DNA from 3 places in the Rhizobium sp. RHZ01 genome. Region 3 is predicted to be linked to each of the others. Evidence: predicted binding sites of a transcription regulator. Region 3 holds the regulator's gene; each other region holds the start of a gene.
What was found. The regulator PhoB, encoded in region 3, activates phosphate uptake and scavenging genes when phosphate is short. The targets are predictions, from matches to a motif close to TGTCATNNANCTGTCAT.
Positions count from the first base shown of each region.

Region 1: IB248_RS06985 (UDP-2,3-diacylglucosamine diphosphatase) is a predicted target of PhoB. The motif match lies at 985-1,001, and genes of this name have one in related genera.
Region 2: phoA (alkaline phosphatase) is a predicted target of PhoB. The motif match lies at 1,089-1,105, and genes of this name have one in related genera.

Region 1 is NZ_JACUZZ010000004.1:173,291-175,561, reverse strand. Features, by position in the region: gene IB248_RS06985 (UDP-2,3-diacylglucosamine diphosphatase) at 101-925, opposite strand; gene IB248_RS06980 (NADP-dependent malic enzyme) at 1,153-2,271, shown strand, end outside.
Region 2 is NZ_JACUZZ010000004.1:216,860-219,130, reverse strand. Features, by position in the region: gene phoA (alkaline phosphatase) at 1-1,023, opposite strand, end outside; gene IB248_RS07155 (ATP-binding protein) at 1,188-2,271, opposite strand, start outside.
Region 3 is NZ_JACUZZ010000002.1:263,931-266,201, reverse strand. Features, by position in the region: gene IB248_RS04085 (GcrA family cell cycle regulator) at 302-835, shown strand; gene phoB (phosphate regulon transcriptional regulator PhoB) at 929-1,612, opposite strand; gene phoU (phosphate signaling complex protein PhoU) at 1,649-2,271, opposite strand, start outside.

The sequences.
Region 1 (2,271 bases), on a different contig from region 3:
AAATTGCCCGATTGAAACGTTTAAAAAAATAAATAGGGCCTGTCGCAAAGACACAACGGGCTAAACTGATGCATTGAATTGCTGGCTTGGGAGATTGCGCCTAAGCGGCTTGCGGGGCGACGTCCTTTTCGCGATGCCCGATCGCCATCGGGACCGCCTGCGTACCGCTCATGGAACGCCATTCGATCAATTCAAAGGCGCCGTCTTGATGCTCGGCGATCGCCGTACAGCTTTCGACCCAGTCTCCAGTGTTGATGTAACGGATCCCGTCCATGTCTTCCATGACAGCGTGATGAATGTGGCCACAAATCACGCCGTCCGCACCGTGCTTACGGGCTTCGTCGGCAACGACGCGCTGGAACTCGCCTATGAAGTTGACTGCATGCTTCACCTGAAGCTTGGCCCATGCGGAAAACGACCAGTACGGCATCCCCATCCGGCGACGGATTGCTGCTAGGCCAATATTGATTATGATCGCCATGTCGTATGCCCAGTCGCCGAGATAGGCGAGCAGGCGGGCGTTGCGCACCACGACGTCGAACTCGTCGCCATGCAGCACGAGGTACTTCTTGCCGTCGGCCGCTTCGTGCATGATGCGCTCGGCAACCTCGATGCCACCGAAATGGGTGCCTGGAAAGTCACGAAGGAATTCGTCGTGATTGCCGGGGATATAAACCACCCGCGTGCCCTTGCGCGCCTTGCGCAGCAGCTTCTGGACCACGTCGTTGCAATCCTGCGGCCAGTACCAGCTGCGCTTCAGTCGCCAGCCATCAATGATATCGCCGACGAGGACGATGGTATCGGCCTCGTGATGCTTGAGAAAATCCAACAGGAAGTCCACCTTCGCGGCCTTGGAGCCGAGATGCACATCGGAAATGAAAAGCGTACGGAAGTGCCGCGTATCCATATTGTCCCTCACAAGCATCCTGCTCGTGTCCCATGGTTCACCTGACCTTCCAAAACCAGAGTCGTGTTTCAGGAAGATGACATCCGGTTGTCACGCCCGATTTTCCCGGTCTCTACAGACCTGCGCTCCCGTCACGGCAGATTTGCGCTGTTTTCGCATTTCGAACGGAAATTCCGACTGTTCGACCATCCCGTTTGATGTATTGAAGGCAGTTCAAAGACAGCATGCGGCAGCCGGAGGCGATGATGGATCATCACGAAAAGTCCAAGACGGAAAAGAATTTGGCAGGTGGAAGCCTCGACGAGCAGGCGCTCTACTTCCATCGCTATCCGCGTCCGGGCAAGCTTGAAATCCAGGCAATCAAGCCGCTCGGCAACCAGCGCGACCTGGCGCTGGCCTATTCCCCCGGCGTCGCAGCACCCTGTCTCGCCATCCGTGACAATCCCGAGACGGCCGCCGACTATACCTCGCGCGCAAATCTCGTAGCGGTCATTTCCAACGGTACGGCCGTTCTCGGCCTCGGCAATATCGGTCCGTTGGCATCAAAGCCGGTCATGGAGGGTAAGGCCGTCCTCTTCAAGAAGTTTGCCAACATCGATGTCTTCGATATCGAGGTCGATGCAACGAGTGTCGATCAGATGGTCTCGACCGTCGCCTCGCTCGAGCCGACCTTCGGCGGCATCAATCTCGAGGACATCAAGGCGCCGGAATGTTTCGAGATCGAGCGCCGTCTCCGCGAGACCATGAAGATCCCGGTTTTCCATGACGACCAGCATGGCACGGCCATCATCGTCGCTGCGGCGATCCTCAATGGCCTGGAACTGGCCAACAAGAAGATCGACGAGGTCAAGATCGTCGCTTCGGGCGCGGGTGCCGCTGCCCTCGCCTGCCTCAACCTCCTCGTCACACTGGGCGCCAAACGCGAGAATATCTGGGTCCACGACATCGAAGGCCTGGTCTACGAAGGCCGTACAGAGTTGATGGACGAGTGGAAGAGCGTCTACTCCCAAAAGAGCGACACGCGCACGCTTGCGGAAAACATCGGTGGCGCCGACGTATTCCTTGGCTTGTCTGCCGCCGGCGTGCTGAAGCCGGAACTGCTGGCGCAGATGGCCGAAAAACCGCTGATCATGGCGCTCGCCAATCCGACGCCGGAGATCATGCCCGATCTCGCCCGCGCTGCCCGCCCCGATGCAATGATCTGCACCGGTCGCTCCGACTTCCCGAACCAGGTGAACAATGTTCTTTGCTTCCCCTACATCTTCCGGGGTGCTTTGGATTGCGGTGCGATCACCATCAACGAAGAAATGAAGATGGCTGCCGTGCGCGCCATCGCGGCACTTGCGCGCGAGGAGCCGTCCGAC
Region 2 (2,271 bases), on a different contig from region 3:
GTTCGTCCTGAGCAGTTCGATCGCCTTGGCCGTCATCTGTGCCAACGTCGGGGTTGCCGACGTGCGCTTCTCGTTGGGCTTGCAGACGACCGGCTCCTTCTCGACATTGCCGTAATGGCTGGCCTTCGGGCCTTCCCAGCGAACCGGCATATTGCCCTCGGCAAACAGGCCGAGTACCGGCGCACTGTCGTTCGCCTGCTTAACGGCCTGGAGCTCGTCAAGGTTCGAGACGATCTTGTAGCCTCGTTCCTCCGCCTGCTGGCGAAGCGTCTTGTCCTTCCATTCGCCGGCCTTGGCGGTCTCGCCGAAGCTCTTTGCGCCCCCGCCGAGTGTCACGTCGGGGCGCGTATCCAGCAACTGCTCGCTGATCGAACCTTTGCCGCCGTTTTCAAGCGCGTTCGTCGGGCACTTCTCTGTGGTGGATGCCGGGCTGTAGCACTTACGCTGGGTCACGTGCGCGATCTGCACGGCTGGCGTTGCATCCTGCAGTTCGGCTGTCGAGACATTGCCTGTGCCAAGACCGGCAGCCTTTGCCTTTTCGATCAGCGTTTCGTGGCTCTTCTCATGAATGTCGACGCCGATCGCGCCGTTATAGGACTTCACGCCCGTCGCCCAAGCGGTGCCCGAGGCAGCAGAGTCGGTCACATAGGTCGGCTTGCCCGTCTTCTTTTCGAGCGAATAATGCGTGTATTGCCCGGTGACCGGAAGCGCATCGATGCCCTTGAAATACTGGCCCGCGCCGACCGCATAGTTGCGTGCGATGGTGATCTCGGAGTCGCCCATGCCGTCGCCGATCAGGAGGATGACGTTCTTCGGGCGGGTATCGATGAGCGCGGCGCGATAAGCCTCGGTGATGTCGCCGGAAAGGCGGCGTGCGCCACCGGGAGCGCTGAGATCGGCGCTTGCCGCACGTTCCAGAAGCTTGTTCGCCGCATCATCTGCATAGCCAGGCTGAACGGCAACGGTTGCAAGCAGGCCGCCGACGACAAGGCGCAGCAGCTGGTGACGAACGTTGTTTCTCATGACCGAGATCTCCTTTTGATAATCCGCATCGACCGCACGGGTCGCGCGCCTTATCCACCACCCGAATGAAGCTCTTGTGACAAAAGCAACTGCTTCGTGTGACATTAGGGATCGAGTATAAACCGGGCACATTGTCCGCGCGCTATTTGCCGTCAATTCGGCCGTCATTCCGCTGCGGAGCGCACCTCATCCACATCAGGCGCATTGGCATCGCCGGGAGCCGTCTGGCAACTCATGTCGGGGAAAGCGACGATGCGCTTGCCGGCGAAGTCCGTGTGCACGACCACAGTCCCCTGCTCCTCGAAATAGCCAAGTAGACGTCTCGCACGCCGGGCCGAGTGGGTGCCGTAAGCGCGCGCAATCCGCGCATCCGAGGGGCATGGTTCGCCACAAATTGCCGCTTTTGCCAACATCAGGAAAACACCCTGAAGATCGTCGGTGACGCCAGAAGAGAGCGACAACGCCATTCCCCAGGCCTCGGTTTCTGCGGTCGCCGCACCTACGCCGGAACGCGAAATCGCCACGCGGCGTCGGAACTCCGACAAAGACATCGGAGCGCCTGGAACCCGGCGCATGCGAAGTCGCACCAGGAACTCCTGGTAAAGCACGGAATCCGTTCGGAATCCGGAGCTCGGATCGTCCAGTATTTCGTTGAGCACCGCCGTCAGCCGCTCCTCCCGTTCCTCGACCGACAGCTCGGGCTGAGGCGCACGCGTCTCCGAAACCGGAGCCGAGGCAGCAGGAGCCGATCGCGACAACTCCGCGAGAATATCGGTGGTCGGCCGTGGTGCGGGCGCGGCGCGCCGAACGATCGGCCGCTGAAATTCTTCCGGATCCGGGGTGAAGATCAGGTCTGCGACGTCCTGCGGTGCGTCCGGCAGCGGCATGAGCTTGGGGCTCGACGAACGCGCCGAGGTCTCGACATTACCGATCTGGATCGGCAGCGGGCGGCGGGACAAGGCCGGCCCAAGCGCAACGAAATTGCCACGCTTCAGGTCGCGGAACATTTCCGCCTGCCTGCGATCCATCCCGAGCAGATCGGCAGCACGCGCCATGTCGATGTCGAGGAAGGTGCGCCCCATCAGAAAGTTCGAGGCTTCCGCGGCCACGTTCTTGGCAAGCTTTGCTAGGCGCTGCGTCGCGATCACGCCGGCAAGACCGCGCTTGCGGCCGCGGCACATCAGGTTCGTCATGGCGCCAAGCGACATCTTGCGGGCATCTTCCGAGACGTCGCCGCCGACCGAAGGC
Region 3 (2,271 bases):
AAACTGAGGTTTCGCTGCATGCGTCAAGCAGCCATCCCGAGGCGCTCGACCTATCAACAACTATGTTGCATAAATGACTCTCACGCCCAGCAAGTTGGGGAAAACTTGAAAATCGATTCCCCGAGATTCAACCGACTCTTGTCACGGAGTCGGCCTCACACTAGGTTAAAACTCAATTACTAGGCTGCATGCGGCGGAACTAGTCACCAAAATTTGAGTAAGCGTTTCTTGCCTCGGATACGTCCGTGGCAACGGTGAAGGATTCTGCCTACACCAACGCTAATAAGGCGGAGACAGGGGCATGAACTGGACAGACGAGCGCGTTGAAAAACTGAAGAAGCTGTGGTCCGAAGGCCTGAGCGCCAGCCAGATCGCAGCACAACTTGGCGGTGTAAGTCGTAACGCCGTCATTGGTAAAGTCCATCGTTTGAGTCTGCCCGGCCGTGCCAAGGCCGGCGGTTCGACGACCACCGTCAGAACCCCCAAGCGCACGACTTCGGCGCCCCGCGCCACGAACTACGCCTCGCGGATCACCACACGCACCGTTACCCGCCAACAGGGCGCGACGATGCTCAAGGAAGAGATCGAAATCGATACGGTGGAGGAAGTCCGCTTCCGTCCGGCCGCAAATGTAATCGTTCCGATTTCTCGCCGCCTTGGCCTCACCGAGCTCACCGAGCGCACCTGCAAGTGGCCGGTCGGCGATCCGCTCAATGACGACTTCCACTTCTGCGGTTGCGAGTCCCCGGACTCTTCCCCGTATTGCACGTATCATCAGCGCATGGCCTACCAGCCGGTCAACGAGCGCCGCAAGGCCGCTAACCGGGTCGCCTGACCCGGAAGCCGGATAAGGAATAAAGAAAACGGGCCCTCGCGGGCCCGTTTTTCGTTGTAAGGGAAAGACCTCTCAGGCTCTCGCCTGAAAGGATCAGGCTTCCATCGAATAGCCGGCACCGCGCACGGTGCGGATGACGTCCTGCATGTTGGAAAAGTTCAAAGCCTTGCGCAGGCGGCCGACATGGACGTCAACAGTACGCTCGTCGACATAGATGTCGTGACCCCAGACGCCGTCGAGCAACTGCGAGCGCGAGAAGACGCGGCCGGGCGATGCCATCAAGAACTCGAGAAGGCGGAATTCGGTCGGGCCGAGGCGGACTTCGCGGCTCTTGCGGTGAACGCGGTGCGTCTCGCGATCCAGCTCGATATCGCCGCACTTCAGCAGCGTCGAGAGCACCTCGGGCTTGGCACGACGCAGCATCGCCTTGACGCGAGCGACAAGCTCCGGCGTCGAGAACGGCTTGACGACGTAATCGTCAGCACCGGTCGAGAGGCCGCGAACCCGTTCGCTTTCCTCGCCACGGGCGGTCAGCATGATGATCGGCAGGCGCTCGGTTTCCGGCCGCATGCGCAGGCGGCGGCAGAGCTCGATGCCAGACACGCCCGGCAACATCCAATCGAGGATGAGAAGGTCCGGCGTGCGTTCCTGAAGCCGGATCTCGGCCTCGTCGCCGCGCAGGATGGTATCGACCTCAAAGCCTTCGGCCTCAAGGTTATAGCGGAGAAGCACGCTCAGCGCTTCTTCGTCTTCAACGACAGCTACTTTAGGGATCATTCGTTTCGGTCTCCTGGGGGCGCGGTCGCGGAATGACTATTCAGTGACTGCGCCGACGGTGTTGGCGGTATCGTCCTTCGGACGTTCGCCTTCCGGCTGGGCACCGGTGGCCATGTAGTAGATCGTTTCGGCAATGTTGGTGGCGTGGTCGCCGATGCGCTCGATGTTCTTGGCGCAGAACAGAAGATGCGTGCAGCTGGTGATGTTGCGCGGATCTTCCATCATGTAGGTGAGCATTTCACGGAACAGCGAGGTGTACATCGCGTCGATTTCCTCGTCGCGCTCACGGACCGATTTTGCTTTGTCGGCAGCACGGCTCGTGTAGACGTCGAGGACTTCCTTGAGTTGGACGAGGGCGAGCTCGGACAGGTGCTCGAGGCCGCGGGCGAGCTTGCGCGGCACGCCGGCGCTCTGTACGGCAATGACGCGCTTGGCAGTGTTCTTGCCCAGGTCGCCGACGCGCTCCAGGTCTGCCGCGATGCGGATGGAGCCCATGATCTCGCGAAGATCGGCCGCCATCGGCTGGCGGCGGGCGATCGTGACGATCGCCTTGTCGCCGATCTCGCGCTCCGCGTGGTCGAGGATCACATCGTCCGAGATGACCTTCTGGGCAAGAGCCGTATCGCCGTTTACGAGCGCGCGTACGGCATCCGAGACCA